4 regions of the Pseudoalteromonas sp. SG43-8 genome follow, and region 1 is predicted to be linked to each of the others. Evidence: predicted binding sites of a transcription regulator. Region 1 holds the regulator's gene; each other region holds the start of a gene.

What was found. Region 1 encodes sigma-54, which starts transcription at its own class of promoters, with help from an activator protein. Its sites were predicted from a motif close to GTTGGCACGNNNNTNGNNT; they were not measured.
Region 2: the regulator sigma-54 is predicted to act here: its motif matches at 6,205-6,223, upstream of H5122_RS19810 (flagellar basal body rod protein FlgF).
Region 3: the regulator sigma-54 is predicted to act here: its motif matches at 2,166-2,184, upstream of H5122_RS08700 (hemerythrin domain-containing protein).
Region 4: the regulator sigma-54 is predicted to act here: its motif matches at 6,330-6,348, upstream of H5122_RS08910 (amidase family protein).

What each region holds. Positions count from the first base shown of each region.
Region 1 covers NZ_JACJEX010000002.1:206,710-214,126, reverse strand. Annotated here, with positions in the region: gene mlaF (phospholipid ABC transporter ATP-binding protein MlaF) at 1-108, opposite strand, end outside; gene H5122_RS06175 (calcium/sodium antiporter) at 364-1,332, shown strand; gene H5122_RS06170 (KpsF/GutQ family sugar-phosphate isomerase) at 1,336-2,307, shown strand; gene kdsC (3-deoxy-manno-octulosonate-8-phosphatase KdsC) at 2,308-2,859, shown strand; gene lptC (LPS export ABC transporter periplasmic protein LptC) at 2,856-3,410, shown strand; gene lptA (lipopolysaccharide transport periplasmic protein LptA) at 3,400-3,945, shown strand; gene lptB (LPS export ABC transporter ATP-binding protein) at 3,942-4,667, shown strand; gene H5122_RS06145 (RNA polymerase factor sigma-54) at 4,737-6,236, shown strand; gene hpf (ribosome hibernation promoting factor) at 6,263-6,550, shown strand; gene ptsN (PTS IIA-like nitrogen regulatory protein PtsN) at 6,555-7,007, shown strand; gene rapZ (RNase adapter RapZ) at 7,026-7,417, shown strand, end outside.
Region 2 covers NZ_JACJEX010000025.1:7,542-14,958, reverse strand. Annotated here, with positions in the region: gene flgM (flagellar biosynthesis anti-sigma factor FlgM) at 1-282, opposite strand, end outside; gene flgA (flagellar basal body P-ring formation chaperone FlgA) at 359-1,066, opposite strand; gene H5122_RS19840 (chemotaxis protein CheV) at 1,207-2,139, shown strand; gene H5122_RS19835 (protein-glutamate O-methyltransferase CheR) at 2,160-2,990, shown strand; gene flgB (flagellar basal body rod protein FlgB) at 3,136-3,543, shown strand; gene flgC (flagellar basal body rod protein FlgC) at 3,549-3,980, shown strand; gene H5122_RS19820 (flagellar hook assembly protein FlgD) at 3,994-4,674, shown strand; gene flgE (flagellar hook protein FlgE) at 4,735-6,102, shown strand; gene H5122_RS19810 (flagellar basal body rod protein FlgF) at 6,260-7,003, shown strand; gene flgG (flagellar basal-body rod protein FlgG) at 7,025-7,417, shown strand, end outside.
Region 3 covers NZ_JACJEX010000003.1:249,116-256,532, forward strand. Annotated here, with positions in the region: gene H5122_RS08680 (GGDEF domain-containing protein) at 1-1,038, shown strand, start outside; gene H5122_RS08685 (DUF6500 family protein) at 1,075-1,293, opposite strand; gene H5122_RS08690 (hypothetical protein) at 1,323-1,577, opposite strand; gene H5122_RS08695 (hypothetical protein) at 1,637-1,891, opposite strand; gene H5122_RS08700 (hemerythrin domain-containing protein) at 2,224-2,649, shown strand; gene H5122_RS08705 (hypothetical protein) at 2,743-3,156, opposite strand; gene H5122_RS08710 (TonB-dependent siderophore receptor) at 3,575-5,935, shown strand; gene H5122_RS08715 (FAD-dependent oxidoreductase) at 5,946-7,417, shown strand, end outside.
Region 4 covers NZ_JACJEX010000003.1:301,568-308,984, reverse strand. Annotated here, with positions in the region: gene H5122_RS08930 (allantoate amidohydrolase) at 1-1,234, opposite strand, end outside; gene H5122_RS08925 (alanine--glyoxylate aminotransferase family protein) at 1,249-2,478, opposite strand; gene H5122_RS08920 (sulfite exporter TauE/SafE family protein) at 2,482-3,306, opposite strand; gene H5122_RS08915 (gamma-glutamyltransferase family protein) at 3,294-4,895, opposite strand; gene H5122_RS08910 (amidase family protein) at 4,892-6,094, opposite strand; gene H5122_RS08905 (putative 4-hydroxy-4-methyl-2-oxoglutarate aldolase) at 6,501-6,983, opposite strand; gene H5122_RS08900 (TetR/AcrR family transcriptional regulator) at 6,987-7,417, opposite strand, start outside.

The DNA of each region.
Region 1 (7,417 bases):
TTTACCTTTAGGAACGCTAAAACTCATATTTTTATATATGGTTCTATTGCCTCTCGAAAAGCTAACATCCTTGACTTCTACTATTGATTGCGACAAGTCGCTCTCCATAAAAATGTTCACTAGTGCCCCTATTTTAAAGCTTTTTTGTCAAAGATGGAAAAAACAATTCGTAAGATTTTGTAATACACCCATGAAAAGGATTATAAGACTCGCTCAAAACAGCTTAACCCCGGCTTAAATTTTTAAATTAGCTGTTTAAAAGCAACATTGTTACCTAGTTGACCTTACTCTTTTATTTATACTTTCATCTTGGCTTTTGTTACTATTCGCGCCATCCGTATTTTGTATAACTGGCTTAACACAATGGTTACCTCGTTTGTTATTTTAATTCTTGGTTTTGCAGCTCTTGTTTGGAGTGCCGATAGGTTTGTTTATGGGGCTGCGGCTCTTGCTAAAAACTTTGGTGTACCTACACTTATTGTTGGTTTGACCGTTGTAGCCATGGGCTCTTCAGCCCCTGAAATGATGGTTTCAGCCTCTGCCGCTTTAGCTAACAAAACCGACACAGCCGTTGGCAATGCTGTTGGCTCTAATATTACAAACATTTTACTTGTGTTAGGTATCACAGCTCTATTTCGCCCTCTTTCAGTTTCATCTAGTACGTTAAAACGTGAAATGCCATTAGTGATGCTCGTATCTTTAGCTACTTGGTATGTGTTCTCAGATAACTACTTTTCATTTAGTGAAGGTGTTGCGCTTTTAGTTGGCTTTATCGTATTCATCGGTGGGTTAATTATTGTATCTATGCGTGCAAAAAACCAAGATGACCCATTTGTCTCAGAAGCCTGCGACGATGTACCAAACGATGTACCTACTAAAAAAGCGGTATTTTGGTTAATTGTCGGCATGATACTCTTGCCGGTTAGTTCTCATTTTTTAATCGGCTCAGCTGTTGATATTGCTAAATACTTCGGCTTAAGCGACTTAGTCATTGGTTTAACAATTATTGCCATTGGTACTAGCTTGCCTGAACTTGCCGCCTCGGTTGCAGGTGTACTTAAAAATGAAGATGATTTAGCACTAGGTAATATTGTTGGCTCAAACATATTTAATATTTTAGCTGTATTACCTCTAGCAGGTATTATTAATCCTTCAGCAATTGATCCATCGTTAGTAAGCCGAGATATATTAATTATGATTGGTGCAACACTTGCTCTTATTATTATGTCATTGAACTTTAGAGGCACCCAGCGTATCAATAGGGTAGAAGGCGGCTTATTGCTAATAGCGTTTTTGGGTTACCAAGGGTATATTTTTAGTCAAGTAGGGTAAATGATGGCAACGCTAAACTTTATTGAACAAGGCCTTCGCGTTTTAGATGTTGAGCGCCAAGCACTTAGTGATATTGCACAATATGTAGATGAAAATTTTCATAACGCGTGCCAATTAATGTACGACTGTGAAGGCCGTATTATTGTTATTGGCATGGGAAAATCAGGCCATATTGGCAATAAAATAGCGGCAACTCTTGCAAGCACTGGCAGCCCTGCGTTTTTTGTTCACCCTGGTGAAGCAAGTCATGGTGATTTAGGTATGATCACTAAAAATGACGTGGTTATGCTTATTTCTAATTCAGGGGAAACCAGCGAAGTTTTAAATATCATTCCGGTTTTAAAACGACTTGGTGCCAAAATGATAGCGATGACTGGCAATACGCAATCAACCATGGCAACCCTTGCTAATGTACATGTGTGCATTAAAGTAGAAAAAGAAGCTTGTTCATTGGGTCTAGCCCCTACATCAAGTACCACTGCAACGCTTGCGATGGGCGATGCCATGGCTGTTGCATTATTAGAAGCTCGCGGCTTTACAGCTGATGACTTCGCGCTATCTCACCCAGGTGGTAGTTTAGGCAAGCGCTTATTACTTACTTTAAAAGATGTTATGCACAGCGGCGCAAATACACCTATTATTGATGTTTCACAAACAGTTAAAGATGCCCTAATTGAAATGTCAGCTAAAGGGTTAGGTATGACAGCCATTGTTGATGAAAATCAGCAACTCGTAGGGTTACTTACCGATGGTGACTTACGTCGCATTTTAGAACAAAGAATTGATATTCATACAACACAAATAGATGTTGTTATGACTAAGTCATGCACTACAGCTACGCAAGATATTTTAGCCGCTGAAGCGCTCAATATTATGGAACGTAAACGTATAAATGGCCTAATCGTCGTCAATGAGAAAAACCAACCTATTGGCGCATTAAATATGCAAGACCTATTAAAAGCAGGAGTGTTATAAATGCAATTTGAAGAACTCTATCAACCGCTGAGCGATGATGCAAAAGCACGCGCTAAAAAAGTAAAACTACTTATATGCGATATTGATGGTGTATTTTCTGATGGCCGTATTTACCTTGGCAATCAAGGTGAAGAGCTAAAAGCATTTAATACAAAAGATGGTTTTGGCATTAAAGCACTTATAAACAGTGGCTTTGAAGTAGCTGTTATTACTGGTCGTCATTCACAGATAGTACTACAACGTATGAGCAGCTTAACCGTACAGCATATTTATCAAGGCCAAGAAAATAAGCTCATTGCCTATCAAGAATTAAAAGATAAACTCAACCTTAGCGATGAACAAATTGCTTATATTGGTGATGACGGTCCTGACATGCCTGTTATGGAGTTAGTAGGCTTTGCCGTTGCAGTAAATGATGCCCACCCACTTATTAAGCGTTTGTCACATTATGTAACGCAAATGCCTGGCGGTTTTGGTGCTGTGAGAGAACTCACCGATTTGCTCATGCTTGAAAATGGTAAAGCATTGACTACACAAGGCACTAGTTCATGAATGCAGCGCGCATAATATTAAGCGTTTTATTCATTAGCTGTATGGTTTGGCTTTGGTACCCTTATTTTACACAAACAAATATTGTGCCTCAGGCTGAGCCTGAAGTTGTTGCTAAGCCTGATTACATAGCTATTGAGCTCAAACAGACAGCCTATGATGAGCAAGGTAAAATTAGCCACAAAGTCACTGCGGCTAAAATGGAGCTATACCAGCAATTAGGTTTCACGTTTTTCGAAAAACCCATTTTCACTTTATATAACGAACAACAAACGTGGCAAATAAATGCAGACGAAGCAACATTATACGAAGATAAACAATTAATTTTAGAAGGTAATGTGGTTGCCAAAAACTTAACCGATAACGCCATGATAGACAAAATCAATGCTGATAATATTCAGGTTGATATAAAGTTATTAACAATGCGTTCGGAGCAACCCGTCATTATCACTGGACCCAATTTAAAAATCACCGGTAAAGGCCTAGAAGCCGACTTAAAAACCGAAGTGATAAAACTAATTAACCATACGCGAACCATATATTATGACCAATAAAATATTAAAATCACTTATAATTCCTACACTTATACTAGCGTTTAATAGTAGTGCTGCAGAACAAAACACGCAACCTGCTGCCAATCAAATTTCAATAAGTGCCGACAAGCAAGAAGGTCAATTAAAAGCTAATGTCGGGATTTTTGAGAAAAACGTTGAGATTATTCACGGTAATCGCCGCATTACAGCCGATCGCCTAGAAGTACACAAACGTGATGAACTTGGTGATAATAAACAATTATTAATTGCCACAGGTAGCCCTGCGCACTTTGAAGAAAAGCAATCAGACGGCACGACTATGAGCGCCAGTGCTGATGAAGTACGTTATGATGTATCTAAGCGTTTTTTAACGCTTGTTGGTAATGCACAAGTATCGCAAGCCGGACAAAAAATAAATGCTAAAAGCATTACCTACGACATAGAGCAGCAGCTCATCAGTGCCGAAAAAGATGAAAACTCAACTGACCGCGTTCACACGATTTTAGTACCGATCGAAACTAAAAAAAGTAAAAAAGGCGATAAAGGTCAACCATGAGCACATTAAAAGCAGAACTATTGGCAAAAAGCTATAAAGGTCGTGAAGTTGTAAAAAACGTCGGCCTTGAAGTACAAGCTGGCAGTATAGTTGGCTTACTTGGCCCTAACGGTGCTGGTAAAACAACGACTTTTTATATGATTGTAGGGCTTGTTCCTAGCGACAAAGGTAAAATATCTATTGATGATAACGATATTACTCTTTTACCTATGCATAGTCGTGCTAGATTAGGCATAGGCTACTTACCGCAAGAGTCATCAATTTTTAGAAAGCTGACTGTTTATCAAAACTTAATGGCCATTTTAGAAACGCGCAAAGAACTAAATAAACAAGCCAGAGAAGACACGCTCAATAACTTATTAGATGAATTTAGCATACAACACATTCGTGATAGCCAAGGTATGGCATTATCGGGTGGAGAACGTCGTCGTGTAGAAATAGCACGAGCGCTGGCAGCAGATCCTAAATTTATATTACTGGATGAACCGTTTGCCGGTGTTGACCCTATTTCGGTATTAGATATAAAGAAAATAATAGAACATCTTAAAAATCGTGGGATTGGAGTATTAATTACCGACCATAACGTAAGAGAGACCCTTGATGTTTGCGAAAAAGCCTACATTGTTTCTCATGGGGAGCTGATTGCATCAGGTACTCCAGAACACGTATTAAATGATAAAACAGTACGCGATGTTTATTTAGGCGAGCAATTTAGGCTGTAACATTTACGCCATGTCTTTAAGCATCTGCTAGTATTAATTATAACAACATAAAAGGATTGTTAGAGATACATGAGGCAATCACTACAGCTGCGCATGGGCCAGCAACTTACAATGACTCCACAGCTGCAACAAGCTATTCGTTTGTTGCAACTCAGTACATTGGATCTCCAGCAAGAAATACAAGAAGCTCTCGACAGTAATCCACTATTAGAGGTTGAAGAGGCAGACTATTCTGAAGACGCTGCTGGTAAAAACGAGCAAAAAGCTGATACCGATGACATAACTGTTAGCGCATCTGCTGATGATGCTCCGAGCGAATATGAACAAGATACTGGTGAAGCACTTGCAAAAGACACGCTAAGTGACGACATGGCTATGGATGTTAGTTGGGATGAGTACATGAGTGCCGCTCCTGCAGCCTCATCAGGTCCAATGCCTGAAGACGAATCAATATACCAAGGCGCCTCTACTGAAACGCTCCATGAGTATTTAATGTGGCAATTACAACTAACGCCATTTAGCCCTACCGATGAAGCCATCGCTATTGCGATTGTAGAGGCCGTCGATGATTCAGGTATTTTAACATTAAGCTGCGAAGAGATTTTAGAAAGCTTTAATCAAGAAAACGAAGATGATAACGAAGTCGAACTTGATGAAATTGAAGCGGTATTAAAACGCATCCAACTGTTTGATCCTGTGGGTATTGCTGCACGTAGTTTACAAGAGTGTTTGTGTATTCAGCTTAATCAATTTGATAAAGAAACACCTTACATTAATGAAACGAAAATGATTTTAACCGAGCATATTGATCTATTAGCAGCTCGCGACTATCGTACATTAATGAAAAAAACTAAGCTTAAAGAAGAAGAGCTTAAAGAAGTGATGACACTAATACATACTCTCAACCCAAAACCTGCAGATACTATTGTAAGGGAAGAATCTGAGTATGTTATTCCTGATGTGTCAGTTAAAAAAATTAAAGGCCGCTGGGTTGTCGAATTAAACCCAGATAGCATGCCTAAAATTCGTGTTAATAGCCAATACGCGGCAATGTCTCGCACTGTAAAATCAAGTGGCGACAGCCAGTTTATTCGCTCACATTTACAAGAAGCTAAATGGTTTATTAAAAGCTTAGAAAGTAGAAACGACACGCTATTAAAAGTTACTAATTGTATTGTTAAGCAACAACAAGGCTTTTTTGAACATGGCCCTGAAGCCATGAAACCAATGGTTTTAAATGATGTCGCTGAAATGGTAGAAATGCACGAATCGACAATTTCGCGCGTGACTACTCAAAAGTACATGCATACACCCCGTGGTATATTTGAGCTTAAATATTTTTTCTCAAGCCATGTAAGTACTGAAAACGGTGGTGAATGTTCATCTACAGCAATACGTGCGCTTATCCGAAAATTAATCGCAGCAGAAAACTCAGCAAAACCATTGAGTGATAGCAAAATAGCGGATATATTGGCTGAGCAAGGAATTAAAGTAGCGAGACGTACAATCGCAAAATACCGCGAATCTCTTGCTATTCCACCGTCAAATCAGCGTAAAAGCCTGATTTAAGACGCTAAACTAAGAGGGTAATGCTTATGCAACTAAACTTAACTGGTCGTCACGTAGAATTAACCGATTCACTAAGAGACTATATTAATACTAAATTTGCGAAGCTTGAAAGACACTCTGATCATATTAATAATGTTCATGTCATTCTCGATGTAGAAAAGTTAAATCAAAAAGCAGAAGCCACAATACACGTAAGCGGTGCTGAGCTATTTGCCTCTACAGAACATCAAGATATGTATGCCGCTATTGACTCGTTGATCGACAAGCTCGATCGCCAAGTAATCAAACACAAAGAGAAGCTTGCTCGACACTAATATGATGAAATTAAGTTCACTTATATGCCAGGACTGCAGCAAAGCTGCGGTCCTTTTTAATAGCAAAAAAAGAATTTTAGAGTTCATTAGCGAACTTGCTCACGACAAACTTCCGTATTTACCGCAACAAGATATTCTTAATGCTTTAATGAGCAGAGAGAAATTAGGTAGTACAGGTATAGGGCGTGGCATTGCTATTCCTCATGGAAGAATGAGCGGTGCAGAAGAGCCTTTGGCTTTAGTGCTCGTTAGCGAAACTCCAATAAACTTTGATGCAATCGATAATCGCCCTGTTGATATTTTTGTCGCACTCATCGTACCAGATGGCGATAACCAGCAGCACTTAAAGACTCTAGCAACCATTGCTGATAAACTAAACAACAAAGATTTTTGTAAACAGTTACGCAGTGCAAAATCTGATACTGAGCTTTACCAAGTTATTGTCGATCAATCATAGTTTTATAAAGGGTGTTAAATGGAGTTAATTATCATAAGCGGCCGTTCTGGTTCTGGAAAGTCGGTTGCTTTGCGCGTTGTAGAAGATTTAGGTTATTATTGCGTTGATAATATTCCAGTAAACCTACTACCTTCATTAGTTCGCAGTGTGTCTGATAGCTACGATAAAATTGCTGTTAGCATAGATGTGCGCAACATCCCTAAAGAACAAGATGAATTTAACGATATTCTTGAATACTTACCAGGCTTTGCAAACCCTACGTTATTTTATTTAGATAGCGACGATCAGACATTGATCAAACGCTTTTCTGAAACACGCAGATTACACCCACTATCAATAGACTCGTTGCCGCTTGATTTAGCCATCAAAAAAGAAAAAGAATTACTTGATGTATTAACCACTCGCGCCGA
Region 2 (7,417 bases), on a different contig from region 1:
AGCAAGCTTTTCACTGTCTACTTGGTATTTACCTTCAGTTATTGCTTTTTTTAGCTCAGCAACTTTATCGCTGTCAAAGCCAGGCGATTGCTGTGCTTTATCTTGAAGCGTTTTTAATTGCTGCGCTTGCGGCGTTAAACTTACAGAATCACTTGCAGCTTTAGGCGAAGGGGCCTGAGCAGCTTGTGTATTTGCGTTATCTTTTTTTAAATCAACTTGTTGCTGCTTTGCATTTGTTAACGCATTAGCTTGTTGATTACTGCCATTAACTTGATTAACCATAATAATAAACCCGTATATTACCCAACTTATGCCATGTTATCGGCATATACGTAGGATACTTTAGTATAAATCTAAATTAAATATTCACCTGAACAGACTCTACACCATCTACTCGCGCATTTAAAACTTTACCTGATTTTTTGTTTTTTATTTGTATCTGTTCGCCCAAAGTACCGTCTTCTAAAGCAATACCTGTGGTTTTAATTCTAAGACCCCTCAGGTTTGCGTAAATATTAACAGAGTCACCTTTACACACCATGCAAATTTGGTTTAGTAATACTGGCATACCACTTCTAATATTTCGTTTACTTCTACTACCTATTAGCATTGTGGGATCATCTAAGTACTGTATTCGTACAAAGTGAGTTGGTTTCATTTCAATACTTAAATGCGATTTAGTTATTACTTCACCGCGGGTTAAATTAGTAGTGGCAACAACAACTGGGGCCATTTCAACAACTCTTACATGAACGTATTGAGCCCACGTTTGAGCATCATTGCACTTGGCTTGTAAGGTTACTTGGCGGTTAAATGGTGGCTCATCGGATGTTGATAATTCAAGCTCTGTATTACAGACACGATCAGGAATGCGACTGTCTAAAGGCAGAGCACTTAATTGAGTATTAGTGTTTTGTAATGTACCAATTTGCTTAGCTATGTAAGCAACGGCCATGTCTTGTAATAAATCTTTACTAAACACTTTAGCTTGCAAAGGGAATACAAAGCACAAGCTAGTAACAAAATAAAAAACACTGTATCTTCTGATTTTTTTTAACAAACTCATAATGTTTCGACTATGCTTATGGTTTCAAACAGGGTATAAATATTTTGCGTCAAAAAGTAGACGCACCCGCGATGTTATGTAGCTTTATAAATAGAAAGCAATTATCGTTCCGTATTATTTGTTTTCTTTAGGAGATTTGAATGGCAGGCATTTTAGACTCAGTAAACCAACGCACACAGTTGGTTGGGCAGAACCGCCTAGAATTACTTTTATTTAAGCTCAGAGGGCGTCAGCGTTTTGGTATTAATGTATTTAAAGTGAGAGAAGTGCTGCAATGCCCTCCACTAACAAGCATGCCAAAATCTAATCCGTATATTCGTGGTGTTGCACATATTCGTGGTCAAACCATTTCGGTTATTGATTTATCAATGGCTGTAGGTGGGCGCCCAATCGACAACATTAAAGACAGCTTTATAATCATTGCTGAATACAATCGCTCTGTGCAAGGGTTTTTAGTGGGCGGAGTTGAACGCATTGTAAATATGAATTGGGAAAAAATAATGCCACCGCCATCAGGCGCCGGACGTTATTCATATTTAACGGCAGTGACCGAAATCGAAAATGAATTAGTCGAGATTCTCGATGTAGAAAAAATTCTCAACGAAATTTGTCCAGTAAACACAGAAGTAAGTGCTGAAGTTGCACAAAGTGGCGATATTCAAAGAGATTTAGGCGAACGTATCGTATTTATTGCAGATGACTCTGCTGTTGCCCGTAATCAAGTTAAACGAGCCTTAGAGCCGCTAGGTGTTCAAACAGAGCTTGCTAAAAATGGTAAGGAAGCTTTAATTAGGCTTAAAGAAATAGCAGAGCTTGATTGTAAAAATGATATTACAGAGCGAGTAGCATTACTTATCTCAGACGTTGAAATGCCAGAAATGGACGGCTATACCTTAACAGCTGAAATAAAAGCAGATCCCAAACTTGCACCTTTGCATGTTATTTTGCATACCTCTTTGAGTGGTGTTTTTAACCAAGCGATGATTGAAAAAGTAGGGGCAGATGACTTTATTGCTAAATTTAACCCAGATGAATTAGCAACAGCGGTTAAAAAGTGGGTTCATTGTGATTAACAAAAATAGGTGCTACTAACTTGAATAATAAAGATTTGCAGCAAAGTGAATACGACCAGTTTCGTTCGTTTTTAGAGCAGCAATGCGGCATTGTTTTAGGTGAAAATAAACAGTATTTAGTTAAAAGCCGACTTGCTCCGTTAATGACTCGATTTAATGTGGGATCTTTATCGGAATTGGTTAGTAAAACTCTCGGGCCTCACGAGCGGCAATTAAGAGCCGCTGTTGTTGATGCAATGACCACCAACGAAACTTTGTGGTTTAGAGATCAATACCCATTTGAGTTGCTCCAAAACAAGCTTTTCCCTGAATTTAAAGATTTAAGAAGACCTTTAAAAATTTGGTCTGCTGCCAGTTCGTCAGGCCAAGAACCTTATTCAATAGCTATGTCGGTTGCTGAATTTAGTGCTAAGCAACCAGGTGTGCTTCGTATGGGGGCACAAATTATTGGTACCGACATATCTAATACCATGCTTGATATGTGTAAAAATGCAGAGTATGACGCGCTGGCACTTGCCAGAGGGTTATCTGCAGAGCGTCGTAAAAAGTTTTTTAAAGACAGCGGCAACGGTATGGCACAAGTAAACGATACAATAAAAAAACAAGTTAGTTTTAGGCATTTAAATCTGCTTGATTCTTACGCGTTAATGGGTAAATTTGATATTATTTTTTGCCGAAATGTACTAATTTACTTTGCGCCTGAAATAAAAGCTAAAATTATTAACCAGTTTGCACAAGCGTTAAATCCAAACGGTTACCTATTTTTAGGCGCGTCAGAGTCCCTAACTGGCCTAAGTACTGAGTTTGATATGGTTAGGTGCAACCCTGGTATTATTTACCAAAAGAAGTAATTAAGCTAACTCCCTTCCCTAAAACGACGCACCTAGCGTCGTTTTTCTTTTTAGATACATAGCCTTATAAAAATATAGCAAGCCCTAATATTAATGGCTTATTTTTTGCTTTATTAATGGGTAAGTCAATTTTTTGGAGAAGGTTATGGCTATCAGTTTTGATAAAGCATTAGGTGTGCATCCGCAAGCCATGTTGATCCGTTCACAGCGAGCAGAATTAATTGCAACTAATATAGCTAACGCTGATACGCCTGGCTATAAAGCAAAAGATATTGATTTTGCCTCTGCATTAAAAGCGGCAAGGTCAACCCAGCAAAGCGGCAATACTATGGTAAGAACTAATGATAAACACATTGGTGGAGGTACTCATAGTATGGGCAGTTCAGAATCATTTCGTTTGCCAAATCAATCAGATACTGGTGATGGTAACTCGGTTGATATACAAGTGGAACGAAACTTGTATACACAGAATGCTATGGAGTATCAGGCCAGCTTGCAATTTTTAAGCGGCAAATTTAAAGGCCTGAATAAAGCTCTCGGTAGTCAAGGATAAAATTTATGAGTTTATATAATGTTTTCGATATTGCAGGTTCGGGTATGAGCGCACAAAACGTTCGCTTAAATACTACAGCTAGTAATATTTCTAATGCTAATACCATTAGTTCTTCTCAAGACAAAACGTACCGAGCGCGCCAACCTGTATTTGCGGCTGAGCTAACAAAGGCTTCAGCATCAGTAAGTAACCAGCAGGGCTCCGCAGTTGGTGTTAAAGTTTTGGGCATTGTTGAAAGCGATGCACCATTACAAATTGAATATAACCCAAACCATCCAAGTGCGGATGAAAATGGCTATATCTATAAACCCAACGTTAATGTTGTAGAGGAGATGGCAAATATGATTTCTGCCTCTCGTTCTTACCAAACAAACGTGCAAGTTGCTGATGCAGCTAAGCAAATGCTAAGTAAAACACTGTTGCTAGGGCAGCGGTAACCGAGGGTAGGTTATGAGTAACGATATTAGTACATCTTCATCCTATTTAGACTCTATACGCTGGCAAGAGCAACAAGTTGCTACCAGTGATAATGAGAGTGATGCGTTAACACAAGAAGACTTTTTCTCTTTGTTAACTCAGCAATTATCGTATCAGGATCCCAGTAACCCTGCGGATAACGATCAAATGATTGCGCAAATGACTAGCTTTACGATGGCGCAAGGGATTACAGATTTAAATACTAACTTTGAATCTTTAGCCTCTTCAATGACATCTAATTCAGCACTGCAAGCATCTACACTTGTAGGCAAACAAGCTTTACTAGAATCAAACACCCTGGATTTAAATGAAACAGGTGATGCCAGAGGCTCTGCAGTGGCAGAAGAAGCCGTTGATAACTTAAAAATTAAAGTTACTGATGCATCAGGTCAGCTAGTAAGAACTATTGATATGGGTTCTCAGCCAGCAGGTGCGGTACGTTTTGCGTGGGATGGCAAAAATGAAGCTGGTGAGCGTTTACCTGAAGGTGAATACTCAGTAACCGCCGAAGGAAGTACTGATGGTGAATTTTCAAGCTTACCCATTGCTACGTTCAAGAACATTGAAAGCGTTAATATTAATGGCTCAAGTGGCATTATTATTAACACTAAAGAAGGTGCGGTTAGGCTGACAGACGTCGCAGAAATCGCGTAATAAATTTTAATTATACTTCGCCTGTCAGCAGGCTAAATATTAACAGGTTAGAGGTGAATTATGAGCTTCAATATTGCATTAACTGGCTTAGCTGCCGCACAAAAAGATTTAGACGTAACTGCAAATAACATTGCAAACGTTAATACTACAGGTTTTAAAGAGTCACGCGCTGAGTTTGCCGATGTTTACGCATCGTCAGTATTTAGCTCTGGTAAGACTAAAAATGGTGACGGTGTGCAAACAACCATGGTTGCGCAGCAGTTTCATCAAGGCTCACTACAATTTACAAATAACTCACTTGATTTAGCAATCACTGGTGAAGGTTATTTTGCGATGACAGACGATTTATCTTCGCAAGATTTAACATATACACGTGCAGGTGCATTTAAGCTTAACCAAGATAACTTTATGGTTGACGCAAAAGGTAACTTTTTACAAGCATTCCCTGTTGATTCATCTACAGGTGATACAACGTCGGTAAGTTTGAGCACAACAAACCCAATTCAAATCCCTGATTCGTCTGGTTCACCTCGCGCAACAGAAAATGTATTTTTGTCGTTTAACTTAGATGCAACAGCAGATGCTCCGGGTATTGCTTTTGACCCAACATCTAGTGGTACTTATAACTCATCTACGTCAACAACGGTATATGATTCACTAGGTGAACCACATATTTTACAATACTTTTTTGCTAAAGAAGATGATGCCGCAGCAGGTGGTACAGATAACAGTTGGGAAGTATACGCAACACTCGATGGCAAAGTAGTTGATGCCACAACTGGTGGAGAACAAACCGCGCCTTATACACCACTTACCACCCTTGGTTTTAACTCAAGTGGTTTACCATCAACAACAGGTGGTGTAGCAAATACAAATACAACTACTTTTGATGAAATACTACTACCAGCGGGTTCTGGTACTGGTTTATCAACATTACTAGACAATGGTGCAACTTTCCCAGGTACTGGTATTGAGCTTAACTGGCGCGATGAAAATAACACAGCTGGACGCATTCCAACTCAGTATTCAAGTGGTTTTGAAGTAAAAGCACTCGATCAAGATGGCTCAACAGTAGGCCGTTTAGCCGGAATTGATATAGGAACAGACGGTAAAATTGTCGCTTCTTACAGTAATGGTGACTCAACATTCCTAGGCCAAGTGGCTATGGTACGTTTTCCTAACTCACAAGGGTTATCACAAGTGGGTGATACAAGCTGGAAGCAAAGTATTGATTCAGGTGAACCTGTAGCGGGTGAAGCCGGTTCGGGTACGTTTGGTGGAATTAACTCATCAGCGCTTGAGCAATCAAATACTAACCTTACAAACGAGCTTGTAGACTTAATTACTGCACAGCGTAATTACCAAGCAAACTCACGTGCGCTTGAAGTTAACTCAACTATTCAGCAAAGTATTTTGCAGATTCGATAAGCTAAACCCCATTAAATATATTAGGCTGCATTTTTGCAGCCTTTTTTATAAGTCCTCTTTGTAAGCCCTTCTGAATACCTCTCAATGTTGTGTCAAATTTAATCTGGCACCTATTTTGCATTTATAAGTTCAGAGATTTTTTATGTGAGTCGATACTATGGACAAAATGGTCTACATTGCGGCCTCTGGCGCTAAGCAAAGCCTACAAGGGCTTGCGCTTAAAGCCAATAATTTGGCGAATGCAAATACAACAGGATTTAAAGCTGACTTTGCCCAGGCGCGTTCTATGCAAGCGTTTGGCGAAGGTTTGCCTACACGTGTATTTTCAATGCAAGAGCGTCCGGGTTCAAACATGGTATCGGGTGGCATTGTTCAAACCGGGCGAGACTTAGATATCGCAATGAGCGATAACGCATGGCTTGCTGTGCAAGATGCCTCCGGTAATGAAGCTTACACAAAAGTGGGTACGTTAAACGTTACAGCTCAAGGCATGCTCGTAACCAGCCATGGTCGTCAAGTTATTGGCGAAGGGGGACCTGTTATTTTACCCGTCCCAGTCGAAAAAATAGGGTTTAGCCAAGATGGCGCTATTCAAGTTCGACCACAAGGCGCTCCCGCTAACTTTTTAGAAGAAATCGACACGCTTAGAGTGGTAGAAGCAAATAGCTCACAGCTCGAAAAAGGTAACGACGGTTTATTTAGACCAAAAGCAAATGTAACAGTAGATACCTCTGCCAATGTAAAAGTTTTAAGTGGTTCGCTTGAAATGTCGAATGTGAATCCGGTTCACGAAATGGTCGACATGATAAGCCACCAGCGCCAATTTGAATTACAAGTGAAATTAATGAAAACAGCTGAAGAAATTGACGAGCGTCAAGATCAGTTATTACGCATAGTTTAACTTTAAAGTGAGGACACGATTATGAATCCAGCATTGTGGATCAGTAAAACGGGGCTAGACGCTCAACAAACCGATATATCGGTTATCTCAAATAATTTAGCGAATGCGAGTACCGTAGGTTACAAAAAAAGCCGCGCTATATTTGAAGATTTACTTTATCAAAATATTAATCAACCGGGTGGTCGTTCATCGCAAGATACCGAAATGCCGTCGGGCTTAATGTTAGGTGCGGGTGCTAAAGTTGTAGCTAACCAAAAAGAGTTTACGCAAGGCAACATGTTGACCACCGAAAACTCACTAGATTGGATGATTTCTGGCGAAGGTTTTTTTGAAGTACTGCAACCAGATGGCAATATTGCTTACTCGCGCAATGGTCAGTTTACTACTGATGGCGATGGCCGAATTGTTACATCG
Region 3 (7,417 bases), on a different contig from region 1:
AGCATTGAGTACTTACAAGAAAATTACGATAAAGCTTTAACTTTAACTAAAGAAAACATTGAGCTTGCTCGTTCTGCAGGTGTTCACGACATGCAGCTCGCATCGCTCATTTTGTTAGCTGACATATATATAAAACTAGATTTACTTGATCAAGCAAATGAAGCAAACGATGAGGTATTTTTAAAATTAGATAAGTTCAGCCGCAGTATTTATAAAGCCGATTTTTTAAGTAAACGCTATGAGCTAAAGCGACGCCTCAACTATACTAACGAGGCTTTTGAAGCAATTGAACAAAAGCTCCTTTATACAAAAAAACACTACGAAGCTACCAGTGAAAGTAATATAAAAACACTACAGGTACAGTTTGAAGTAAAAGAAAAAGAAGAAAAAATACAGCAACTAGAGTACGCAAAAGACATTAGTGAACTACAAGCTAAAGAAGAGTACCAACAAAAAATAATTTGGCGACTTAGCGCTGCTATAGCGTTTATTTTAGTGATTGCTTCATTATTTTTATTTTATCGGCAAGCTCGACAACGTCAAAAATATCACGATATTTCATTAACAGATTATCTAACAAATAGCCCTAATCGCAGAGGAATAATGCGCGCCGCAGAAGCAAAGCTTGATGAAGGTAAAATGACGATAGCAATTGTTGACTTAGACTACTTTAAAAAAGTTAACGACCAATTTGGTCACGATGTTGGAGATTTAGTTCTTATTTCCTTTGCAAAGGCTGCAAAAGAAACACTAAGTGGTGATCATCAGTTTGGCCGCTACGGCGGCGAAGAATGGTTGTTTGCACTAAATTCGGTTGACGAACTAGCTATTCGAGATATATTTGACCAGCTCGCCACTAGGTTTACCGAGCATTGTAGTAATATAAAAGACCTTCCTAGTAATACAAAAATCACTTTTAGTGTGGGAGCCTCTGTAAGTAGCCCTTTAAAAAGCACACTAGATGTTCTTATTAAGCATGCAGATAAATTACTTTATAAAGCAAAAGAAAACGGAAGAAATCAAGTCGTTGTTGATTAGATAAATACAGCTAAAAGTACTTGCTCAGTTAATTGACTAAAGTCCATCTAAAACCATCTGTTTAATTTTATGTGCTTTTACAAAGTGATCTAATTTATGAGTGTGTATCCACCAAGTAGCGGCCTCCATAAGTAGCTCTGGGTCGTCGTTTTTATTGGCAAAAAATGCATAAAAAGAAAGCCCTACATTTTCGCCTTTAGCTGCTATTTTTTTATCGCACACAGTAATTATTTTTGCTCTTAGTTCTTCCCTCATACATACCTTATTTAATTATATTTTTACTATTAAAATACGCCATTTAAAAAGCTAACGATTAGCTGTAAAAGGCTTCTATCAACCAAGCCATGATTCTCAAGCTCTTTATTAGGCGTATTTACTTTTGCAGCTTTGCATTCATTATCTAATGTCTCATTTTTAAGTGTATCGGTTTCGTATGCAATATCTGCTTGTTCCATACATTTTGCCGAGCCTGCGTAAGGCTGCGCCGCACAAGCGCTTAGTAATAAAAAAAGTGGAATTGCTATCAATAATTGCTTCATAACTAATCCTATTTTTAAGCAACTTATTTACTTTAAATTACAGTTGCAAGTTAGCCTATTTACTTTTCTACCACCATTACAAAAAATTCAAAAAAGAACGTACCGATGGCATCAAAAAAAGTGTCATTTTTTTCATCCTTTTTAATTTGTGCGCTAATGCATTGATTGTAAAACTGTGAGCTTGTTTGAGCGCCATTTCGATCAACCATTTCAGCCTTTTCAATGCATAAGTTAGGGTCAGAACGCGGGGCTGTACTACATGCACTCAGCAAAGCGCACAGTAATAATGCGGCGACGGGGCTTTTTATGTTCATCCTTAAACTTTCCTATTAAGTTAACGTGCTACCTGCATTTATGTGTGAGAGTAATATATAGGTTGTACCCAAATAACACTGACACTTTATCACTGCTATAAAATAAACAACCAGTAAATATTTGTAAGGTTCTGTAGGAATTTATACTTACTTTTATAATTGAACTACGCAAAAGCCTGAAATTATTGCATTCATATCACTGTAAAATTTACAGTGGTCGCAGCCAAAGAATAAAAAAATTAAATTAAATTTATTAAAATACAATAACTTAATATTTGGCATTTAGTTTGCTAGTTAATGATATAAGCAAATAAATTGTAAAAGGACTAGTTATGAATATTTTTGAAGCACTACGTCACGACCATGATAAACAACGAAAATTAGTAGATGCGCTTATTCAAACACACGGCGACACAGAGCAGCGCCACAAGCTAATGGATGAGCTAAAAACAGAACTAGAACAACACGCAAAATTTGAAGAACGTTACTTTTATAACCCACTTATGTTTGATGACTTAACTCATGAAAAAGCGCGCCACAGCGTAGCTGAACATCACGAAATTGATGAATTAATTGAACAACTTGAAGATACCGAAATGAGCTCGTCTGCATGGTTAGTTGCAGCTAAAAAGCTACACCATTTGGTACATCATCATTTAAGTGAAGAAGAACACGAAGTGTTTCAATTAGCGGGTAAAGCACTTACCGAAGGGCAAAAAGAGAGCCTTGCTGAGCAATACAACGACGCTATGCATTAGTTGTAAACACGCAAACCGACTTCCACACACTCCCTGTGTACTTATTGGTTATAAGCCTTATGGCTTATAACCAATTTTTTTGCATGTACTTGATTACTTCACAGTAAATTTCACGTCTTGGTCGCGTAATAAGTAAAGTGCAAAACACGCAGCCCACATTGGCCATGCAGTAAAGAATAATAAGTTATTAAAGCCATCTATGTACTGGTTGTAAGAAGAAAGCGTAGATAAGCCATGCATTACAAAAATGATACCGTACGTTATACGCTTTTTAATACCTGCTAAAAATGCTAAAACAAGCACTAACTGCACCGCACCAATAATGTAAGCCACTATATCTGTAGAGCCACTAATACCGTAAAAATGTTCAAAAATACGTGCGCTATGCCCAGGATTAACAAACTTATCGAATGTCCACATAACCATTACAATAAACACGCCTAAACGCAAAGATAAAAGTGACCACTGCAAACGGTTTTGCACATCAGAATTCATTGAACCTGTCATAAAATTTCCTTAAATGAATATTAATAAACGTAGAAGTAACCTAGACCGTATAAGTTATTTTTTATTTCAAAAATTTTTAATTAAATTCATTAGTTAAGCCATGCAGTACTAAAAGTGAAGCTTATTTAAGTAATTAAAAAAATGCTGCATAAAAGTTAACTCTTTTAAAATGTTAGCAGGTTGAAAGTAGTCTATAATTAAAAATTCTATTAAAAGCATATATTTACATTCACTCTAGTACAATCGCTGTATTAATATCTTATCAACTAACAAAAAAATACTACTTAATTACCATCTTTATAATGCATCTGTTTTGTCATGTTCTAAAAGACAAAAAGAATCAAAATTTTACTGAAAGTTATTTTTAATCCTTTCGGTCTTTATCGCCAACAACATTTTAACCGTAGAGAGAAAACGTTTGAAACACGCATATTTAGCACTTTCCCTAGCCACCATATTAAATACACCACTTAATGCTTTTGCAGCCGAAGAATCAAAAACAGCAAAAAAAGGCGCAATTGAGCGTATTGAGGTGGCAGGCCAAGTTATTAAATCTCAAGATCTTTCGGTTAAAAATGCCACTGTAGACGGCCCTTTTGGCGACAACTTAGCTCTACGAGATATAGCCCGTTCAGTAACACCAATTTCAAGCGAGTTAATAGAACAACTCAATATTACGACTTTACAAGATGTACTTGCAGTAAGCCCTAATACCTATTCAGCCAGTGGTTTTGGGGCACCAAGCTTACCTACTATTCGTGGGCAACTAGGTGAGCTTTTCCAAGATGGTACACGCCGCCAAGCAGGTAATAATGGCTTTGGTGTGCCGTTATCGTTCAACTCTATAGAACAAATAGATGTAGTAAAAGGCGCGCCACCGGTATTATTTGGCTCAAGCCAACGCAACGGTGGTTTTGTAAACTTACATTCTAAAAAAGCATCAACTGACGACAGTAAAGGCAAAGCAACGGTATCTGCAGGACGATGGGATCAGTACAGTGTTTTAGTTGATTACAGTGCACCTATAGTAAAAGACAAAGTAGGTTTTAGAGTAAGCGCTGAACACATTGATAACGGCAGTTACTACGACTTTTCGGGCACGAAAAGCGACAGCTTATTTGCAGCACTTAGGGTGTTACCTGATGACAAGAGCAGCTGGGATATTAACTTTGAGTTATACCAAGTTGAATTTACCGATAACGCAGGTATTAACCGCCCTACTCAAGCCTTAATTGATGATGGCCTTTATATTACCGGCCAAGGCGTGCAAGCCAATGGCAGTACAGTACCCGCAGCAGGTTCTATTGTTTCACCTACTGGGCAAGTAAAAATAGACCGTAGTACAGTACTTACCGACCCTGACAATCAAAACGAAGCCACTACTTATTTACTACACAGTATTTATAAGCGTGAACTTTCAAACAATGCATCTATAAAAAACATTACGTATTTTCAGCACTTACAACGCGAAGAAATTGCACAAAATAGCTTTGTTGAAATTATAGATGGTGCCGATACCGCGCAAAACCGTACCGAATTGACCTACCAATGGAGCAACGAGCAGCAAACAATTTTTGCTTTTGATGTGCGTTACAACCGCGTGCTAGGCTACAGCCAATTTACAACAGAAGCCGACTTACCTATTGATTTAACTGGCCCAATTTCAAATCGCCGCATTCCTTTAACTGATGCACAACAAGCGCGTTTAATTGAAATTAGTCCAGGTGTATTTGTATCCCCTGGTGGTCAGTACGATATTAATAACGATGGCAGCGGCGACTTTAACTTATCAGACACTACCGATTCGCGCTCATGGCAAACGGGTTTTGCTATTCAACAAGATTCAGATTGGACAGATAAGTTTCATACAAGTGTTGGCTACCGCATAGATTTTTATGACGTAGACGCGCACGACCCAATAGCACCAGAGGGTGAAATTGCAGCGAGCGATAGCATTAACGATAAGCTACATTCGGGGCAAGTAAGCTTTAATTACCGATTAAATGGTGATTACACCACTTATGGTGCAGCAAGTTACAACGAAGCCACATCAAATAGTATGGCCGGCGGTACGTCTCTTGGTGGTGATAACACGATTAGCGTGCAAAACTTTTCAACCGAAAATACCTTAGTTGAATTCGGTTTAAAATACGCACCAACCGACAGTGATTGGTACGCCGATGGTGCAGTGTTTAGCCAACGTCGTAGTTTACGTAATCGTGATGGTAGTAATACCGGCATTCGTACTACCGGCTTTGAAAGCCAAGTATTTTATGATGCTTACCCTTATTGGCTAAGTGCTGGCTACAGCTATATTGATGCTCGCTACGATAACTCTGCAAGTAGCCAAGACTCAGCGCAAGTAGCAGATGCATTTGACAACTCACGTCCAGATATTATTGCAGGTACCAGTGTTGGCGCACCTAGCTTTACCGCGTTTGCATCTTCAAACACACGTGTACAGGGCATCCCTGAGCAATCTTTCAGCTTTAACGGAAATTATTCAATTAATTCGAAATGGCAAACGGGTTTTTCAGGTCTATATACAAAGAGTTACCCATTAGACTTTTTGGCGACAGTAAAAATTCGTGATCAGTACACCCTAAACGTAAATACTAGCTATGCTTTTACGCCTAATACCAAGTTACGATTAGATGTGAACAACGTGACAAATCAACAAAACTGGCGCCCAGTATTTGAAGGCGGTTACTTTGGTGCAACTTTAGCTTTTCCTGAGTTGCCAATTAACGCCAAGTTAACCCTTACGCATAGTTTTTAAGAGAGAGAACATGATTAAAAAAATATTTCTATTATTGATTGCAGCGGCCGCCGTCGGCCTGTTCTTTCATTTTGACTTACACCAACTACTTACGCTTGATGGCTTAAAAGGATCGATGGATCAGTTTAACCAATACAAAGAGCAGTCACCGTTACTCGTTATTGGTGGGTTCTTTTTACTATACGTAGTAGTAACTGCTCTCTCTTTACCAGGCGCCGCTATTTTAACACTTGCCGCAGGTGCATTGTTTGGCTTAGTTGAAGGCTTATTGGTTGCATCTTTTGCCTCAACTATTGGCGCAACACTTGCCTTTTTAGTATCGCGTTACTTACTACGTGACACTATTAAACAACGTTTTCCTGAGCGATTAGCCGCCATTGATGCAGGCGTTGAAAAAGAAGGTGGATTTTACTTATTTACGCTTAGATTAGTGCCGGTGTTTCCGTTCTTTTTAATCAACTTACTAATGGGTGTTACTTCAATAAAGTCTTGGACTTACTACTGGGTAAGCCAAGCAGGTATGCTCGCCGGTACATTTGTATTTGTTAACGCAGGTACACAACTGGCGCAAATAGAGAGCTTATCTGGAATTTTATCATTCAACTTAATCTTATCATTCGCTTTATTGGGTATATTCCCATTCATTGCAAAAGGAATCTTAAACGTGTTTAAAAAGCGTCGCGTATACAAAAACTACACTAAGCCTAAAAAATTCGACCGTAACATGATTGTTATTGGCGCAGGCGCAGGTGGTTTGGTAACAAGTTATATAGCCGCTGCTGTTAAAGCAAAAGTAACCCTTATTGAAGCGGGCGAAATGGGTGGAGACTGTTTAAACTATGGTTGTGTTCCAAGTAAAGCAGTCATTAAAAGCGCTAAAATTGCAGAACAAATTCGCCATGGTGAAAACTACGGCCTAGAAAATGCGACACCGCAGTTTTCGTTCAAAAAAGTAATGGCACGTGTACATAAAGTTATTGCCGATGTAGCACCGCACGACAGCGTTGAGCGTTACACCAACCTAGGCGTAGATGTTGTAAAAGGTTACGGTAAATTAATAGACCCGTGGACTGTAGAAATTAAACTTAACGACGGTGGCACGCAAACACTCACGGCACGCACCATTGTTATTGCAACTGGCGCACGCCCATTTGTACCGCCACTACCTGGTATTGAAGAAACAGGCTATGTAACAAGCGATACATTGTGGAATAAATTTGCAGAGCTAGACGAAGCACCTAAAAAACTTGTAGTACTTGGTGGTGGTCCAATTGGTAGCGAATTAGCACAAAGCTTTGCACGTTTAGGTTCAAGCGTTACGCAAATTGAAATGGCGGAGCGCATCATGATCAAAGAAGATCTTGAAGTGTCTACTTTTGCTCACGAAGCGTTAACCGAAAGTGGTGTTAATATTTTAACATCGCACCAAGCACTTCGCTGTGAAGCTCGCGATGGTAAAAAATATATTGTTGTTAAACATAA
Region 4 (7,417 bases), on a different contig from region 1:
GTGCCTTTGTTACATCGCTGTCGATAACCGCTTCTGCTGGGTGATGGCTTATACCGCCAGGGCTGCGTATAAACAACATGCCAACGGGACAAATTGGAGCTATAGCCATTGCATCGTGCCCTGCGCCTGAGGCAAGTGGAGGCGATGCTTGGTTATTGAGTTTACATGCGCTTGAAAACAAATGCTGAATTTGAGTATCGCACGCTACGGCACCGGCGGCATGAGTCCATTGCCAATCAAGTGTTAAATTGCGTTTGCTTGCTATAGATTGTGCGCTGCTTTGTATGGCGCTTAGTAAGTTAGCGAGATCGGTGTCGCTTTGTGCGCGTGCGTCTAGGCTTATGGTTGTTTTGCCTGCAATCACGTTTGTAGCCCCAGGGCGAGACTGTATTTGCCCTACGGTGGCAACTTCGCCATTTTTAGCATTACTTGCTAGTTTTTCAATTTCGGTTACTAATTCAGCGCAGCCTGCTAGTGAATCCTGCCTCAAGTTCATTGGGGTTGTACCCGCATGACCGCTTTGGCCTGTTAGGGTAAGCATGGCGCGTTTTGCCCCTGCAATAGCCGTTACAACCCCTAACGCCTGATTAACCGATTCGAGTACAGGACCTTGTTCAATATGAGTTTCCCAGTAACCAAGTAATTCGTTTTTGTTTAGTGCGGCCTTTGCGTAGTCGTTAGGGTTTAGGCCAAAGTCGAGCATGGCTTGGCGCATAGTTATACCGCTTGTATCTTGTATATTTAGCCACTGTGGGTCAAATTCGTTAGCGAGGGCTTTTGAGCCAATTAAAGTGGTGGCAAAGCGGGTGCCTTCTTCATCGCAAAAGCCCACTACATCTAAATGAAAGGGCAGGTCGAGCTTTAACTTATGTGCAAGGGCGGCTATTTCAATACCAAGTAACACACCTAAAATACCATCAAACGCACCTGCGTTTGGTACTGTATCGAGGTGCGATCCTATAATTAAACGTTTAGCATGTGGGTTTGATGATTTAAGCCGACCCCAAAGGTTGCCCACTTCGTCTTGCCACGATTGCATGCCTGCCTCAACCATCCACGATGCAGTAACAGCGTTACACTCTTTGTGCTCTTTTGATAAGTACACGCGGTGAATACCGGCTTGCATTTGCGATAGCGCGCTGAGGGTTTTACAGCGAGATAAAGCGCGTGTTGCGTATTCATCAGCAAGTTCTTTATCTAATAAAGGGCTGTGTTGTGGGCATTCAATCGTCATGCTAAATCCTTTTTTTATTTATAATGGGCAAGGGCGGCAATAGCGGCTTCGCCTTTAGGGCCTTTATAACCGTTGGCATGCAAGCAAGCGTCTAAGCTTGCCAATGTTTGTAATACGGCATCTTTACGGGCGTTGTAACCCATGGTGCCAATACGCCAAATTTTGCCATGCAGTGGTCCAAATGAGGTGCCAATTTCTATTCCAAAATCGGTTAGCATTTGTCCGCGTACGTGATCGGCATTAATGCCCTCGGGTATATACACACCCAGTACGTTGTTCATTTTATGTGTTAAATCACCAAATACATTTAAGCCGAGCGCTTGAATACCCGTTAGCATGGCATCTCCATGTAATTTGTGGCGCGCTACGCAGTTATCCACGCCTTCTTCAATGACTATGCGGGCGCATTCTGAGGCACAGTACAGCATGCTGGTGGCTTCGGTATGATGGTTGAGGCGCTCTTCTCCCCAGTAATTCATGATCATACCTAAATCAAAATAGTTAGAGCGTACAAAGGGTTCTGTGCCGTCGGTATGATCGGCCGTGCGAATGCCTGCTTCTACCTTTTTGCGTTTTTGGATCCAATCAGCGCATTTGTCGCTAAGCGTTAATGGCGCAGACCCAGAAGGTCCGCCTAAACACTTTTGCAGACCAACCGAAAGTGCATCGAGTTTCCACTCATCGGCAGGAAGTTCGTTACCCACAATAGAGGCGGTGGCATCGCAATAAAATAGTACATCGTGCTTTTGGCAAATATCGCCAATATGCTCAAGAGGTTGGTTCATGGTGGTGGATGTATCGCCTTGTACCATAGCAAGTACATGGGGTTTTACATCAACAATGGCTTTTTCGATTTGCTCTGGCGTAAACACTTCGCCCCACGGTACTTCTATTGTGTGCACCTTTGCGCCAACGCGTTCTGCTATTTCAGCAAGTAGGTGGCCAAAGCGCCCCATAATTGGCACAAGTACTTTATCGCCTGGGCGTAAAATTGAGCATAATACGGCTTCAATCCCTGCGCGCGATGTGCCGTCTATTAGCATGGTCCATTCGTTTTTAGATTTAAAAATTTCGCGGTAACGTGCCATGGTTTCGTTCATAAAACCGGTCATTACTGGGTCGTATTGGCCTATAAGCTGCGCCGACATAGCACGTAAAACACGAGGGTCGGCATTAATTGGGCCTGGTCCCATTAATAAACGCTGTGGTGGGTTTAAGGTTTGAACTTGCGTGTTATTAAACATATTTTAGGCTCCCAGAGTCTGAATAAGCATGCGTATGCCGGTTATCATTAATACAACGGCAAAGGCGCGTTTTAGTTGTTTTTGATCCAGCTTGCTACCAATTTTTACGCCAATAGGCGCAAATAAAATAGTCAGCGGAATAATAAGAAAAAAGGCCGGGAGGTTAACCAACCCCCACGTACCTAGGGGAGCATCGGTTGGCGTTGTGCCAATACTTAATAAGGTAATAACGCCAGGTAGCGCAATCAATAAACCAAAAACGGCCGCAGTACCTACTGCAACATGGGCACGTACATTAAATGCGTTTAGCATAGGTACGCCAATAGTGCCGCCGCCTATGCCAATCATTACCGACAAACCACCTACAATACTTGCCATAACGCCTTGACCAAATTTACCTGGTAGTTGTTTTACAAGCGCGGGTGCGCCGGCTCTAAATAGCATGTTTAAACTGACTAAAATAGCAATACAGGCAAACATAAGTACCAGTGCATTACCGCGTATTGAGTGCGCTAAGTAGCTGCCTACAACGGCCATAACTAAAATAAATGGTGCCCAGTATTTTATTAGCGCAAGGTCAATATTCCCTTTGCTATGATGCGAGCGAATAGATGAAAGCGAAGTAGGCACTATGGTTGCAAGTGATGTGGCGGTGGCTATCATCATTGCCGATTCTGGGCTTACGCCAAAACCTTGCAGTAAAAAATACAGCACAGGGACGATAACAATACCGCCGCCTACACCAAAAAGTCCTGCTAAAATACCGGCAAAAATACCGGTTGCTATTAAGGCTACTATAATTGGCCATTGATTTATTATTTCTGACATTGTGTTCCTGCTGTAGTTACTGTTGCACGTCCATCTGAACGAGGATCTGTTGCAGCTTCAAGGCTTGTAGGTGTATCTAAAATCGCCCCAGCGTGCCCCATCATTTCGTTATTATTATCAACGCTTACCCAATCGTGGTCACGTTGATTTAATTCATGTTCTATATGAAAAACTAACCCTTTTTCAATTTTTAAATTTGTACTCGTATCGCCCCATGTGCGTCCAAGTAACCAACGAGGGTCGCTAATTGCTTGTTTAATAGATTTATTTCGCCATGCGTAGCCTGCAAAAACAGCGGCTTGAGTTTGTGGCTGCCCTTCACCGCCCATTGTTCCGTAAGCAAGTCGACGACCATCGCTAAACTTTGCCAGTGCTGGGTTAAGTGTATGAGCGGGCTTTTTATTAGGAGCAAGGGCATTATTATTGTTACTCGCAGCAATATCTTGATTGTTTAAACTAAAGCTTAAACCACGGTTATTCCACACAAAGCCGCCTTCACTCATTAATATTCCGCTGCCAAATTCCCAGTAAATACTTTGAATAAAGCTGACTAATTGCCCGTTTTTATCTCTGGCTGCCATCCACACAGTATCGCCAGGCTCTGCGTTAAATGGCCATTTTTTGGCTTTACTCATATCAATATTGTTAGCAAGTTCGCTTAAGCGATCATCGGTTAGTGCGTTTTTATAATCATCCCCCAACACATCAGGGTCAGCCCAAAGGGTAGGGCGATGGGTAAAGCTTTGCTTAGTTGCCTCAACAATTAAGTGCGTCCAGTCGGCATCGGTTTTAGCTAAATGCTTTAACTTATTTACGGCACCAATTATTTGTAGTGAATGCACGCCCTGTGTTGGCGCGGGTAAGTTGTAGCAATCAATACCACTGAGGTTTGCATTTAGCGCAGTAACTACCTCGGCTTTAGTATTTGCAATGTCACCTGCGGTAATTGAGCTGCCTGCTTTTGCTAAGTCGGCGGCAAATGAGTTGGCAAGTGCGCCTTCATAAAATGCGTTTAAACCATGTTTTGCTAGGTATTCAAACATTGCTGCAAGTTTAGGGTTTTTAAAATGTTGACCTGCTTGTAAGGGCTTGCCATTGGGTATGTAGAGGTTTTTAAACGCGTCATTGGTATTGTTAGCAGTGGCTAGCTTTTCGCAGCCTGCTTGCAAGCTTTTTGTAACGGTAAAACCCTCGCGCGCAAGCTCAATAGCGGGTGCTAAAATTTGTGACAGTGGTAGTGCTGCGTGCTCATCTAGTTCAAGCGCCTTTTGCCAGCCGCGTATTGTGCCCGCTTGAGTAAGTGCGCTTAATCCGCCGCGCTCTGGTATTTGCGTGAGCGAGTTATATGCCGTTGTATTAGTTGCTGCGCGGCCGCAGGCGTCAATAGCTGTGGGCGTTTTTTGGTTTGGGTTATCGATAAGCCAAAAGCTGTCGCCACCAATTGAGTTCATATGTGGGTATACAACGCTAATAGCAGCGGCAGCCGCTACCATAGCCTCGGTAGCTGTACCGCCTTGTTTTAGTATATTTATACCCGCCTCAGTGGCCGAAAAATGAGACGCGGTAAATGCAATGTTGTGTGTGGTCATGCCGGTGTGTCCTGTTTAAAGTGTGCAGCTAGGTGCTTAACGCAAGCAAGTAGGCTTTTATCGTTACCGTGGCTCATCATTAATGAAAAACCATACGGATGATCATTTGCTAAATCAGCTAGCGGTAAATGCACTTGCGCTGAGCCACTAAGCCCTGCAATTGCCGAAAGCGTAATAATTTGCATGCGTAAGGCGCTTGTGTCGGCGCCTAATTTAGGTGCGGTTGTGGGGGTGGTTGGCAAAAATAAACAGCTGTTTGTATTTAGGTTTTTAGCTATTAGTGTTTGCCATTGGGTTTGCACTTTTAGTGCTTCTTGTTCTTCTTGATCAGTTAGGGCAAGCGCCATATCAAAACGTGCCGCAATTGCTGGAGCAAACTGGGGAAGTTGCCCCGGCAATTGAAGCCAATCTTTATGCGTTTTTGCGATTGCTCGCCCTTGCAGTACTCTAAAACTATCAGCAAGTTCATTTAATAAGTTGCTGTTAGGTAGTTCAAATTCTTTATGGTGCTTAAAATTAGGCTTGGTTTTTTCAAGCAATTGTTTAAGTGGGGCTTGTAAAGCAGGGTCAACGAGTTCAAATAGTGCTTCGCAAATAACCAGCGTATTTACTTTATTAATTGCTTGATGTGGTAATAATATATCGCCAACGCTGCTTAATAGCTCGGCGCTTTGGGTAAGCCAACCTATGGTATCAAAAGGGGGAGCCAACGGTATTAGGCCGTCTTTTTCAATCACGTTATGGCTTGGCCTTATGCCATATAAACCACAATAGCTGGCGGGTATTCTAATTGAGCCGCCGGTGTCGGTGCCTAAGCCAATATCAGCTAAGTTTGCAGCAACTGCAGCAGCAGACCCCATACTCGAACCACCGCAAGCATGTCCTTTTAATTTAGGATTTTGCGCAGCGCCATAATGTATATTATTACCCTCTAAGCTATAAGCCAGTTCGTCAGTATGGGTAAAGCCTATAAAGTTACAACCAGCGGTCATGAGCTTATTAACCGAGCTTGCCGTATTTTGAGCCGGTTTAGCTGTTTTAAACCAGTTTGGGTTGCCTGCGCTGTTACGCTCGCCCTTTACTGCAAATACATCTTTTACAGCTAAGCGATTGTTTGCAAGCACTCCAGAGTGGTTTGTTTGCCACAGGGTAGGACCGTGATTGCAAAATATACCTTTGTTGTTTTTTTTATCACTCATTTGCAGCTCATTATTATAAAACTGACCAAGTACTTACTTATTAAGTTAAGAGTGATTAAAAAGCGGGCTGGTTATTATTATGAATACCAATTTTATTAAAAACATGATCATTTTATCGGATTAAATAGCGCACTCACTGCGTCATTTTCTTCGCGTTATAATAGATCACTAATTTAATGCAATTGCTAAAGCTGTGCTTTTTAATCGGTAGTTTTGATTTTATAGTGCTTAGACTAAGCAAGAGGAATGCCATAAATTAAAATCCTGTCCAACTGGTCAGGTTTTATTGGGTTGTATGAGATTTGTAAATGTGGGCTGTAGAAATAGTGAGATTAAAATGAGCTAAAACAAACCAATTTGGTGCGCAGATGCACCAAGTTGGTCTTTATTTATATAGTTTTGAGTGCTAAATAAGGGGCGTTTTACTGATGATTAAACCGTTAATATCGGCGTAAACCCAATCGTTAGGTTCTATGGTGGTGCTAAGCATGGTAACAGCTTGGTTTTTATCACCAAAGCCGCGCTTTAAGGTACTACGCGGTGTAGAGCCTAGCGCCATTACAGGTAAGTTCATCGTGGCGAGTATTTCTATATCTCGGCAACAGCCATTTATTATTACGCCTTCCCAGCCATTACTTAAGGCACGCTCAGCCATAATATCGCCTATAAACGCAAAGCGTTTGCTCGCAAACCCGTTTATAACCAATACTTTACCTTCACCATTTTCATGCAATATATCGGCGGCAAAAGAGTTATCTTCTGGGCAGGTAACGGTAACTACTTTGCCATAAAACGTGGTTTTTTTACCAAAGTGGTAAAGGCCGCTGTCTGCTACTTGCACGTTATCGCGATGATCGTCAAATAAATCGGGTGTAGTAAAGGGTGTCATGGGTTAAGTCTCACTTTGCTCAGGTATTTTAAGACCAATACCTTTTAAAATTATGTGGGCAATTGATTGCGTAATTTGTGCCACATCGGTTTCGTCGTACTCTAATTTGTTCATTACGAGTAAAACCTCAGCCTGAAAGTCGGCGTAATATTGCGTGGTAGACCAAATAGTAAAGAGCAAATGGTAGGGGTCAACCTTATCCATTTTATCTGCGTCCATCCATGCTTGAAGTACATCAACCTTTTGTTTAACCCAAGGGCGGGTATTGGTTCTAAAGTAGTTTTGTAAATAAGGGGCACCGCGCAGTATTTCACTAGCAAATAAGCGAGATTGCATTGGCTGATTTACGGCCAGTATTACTTTGCTTTTAATATAGTTATAAAGCACGGTAGCTGGATCGTCGTTAATTGTGACGTTATCGAGCCCTAAGTTCC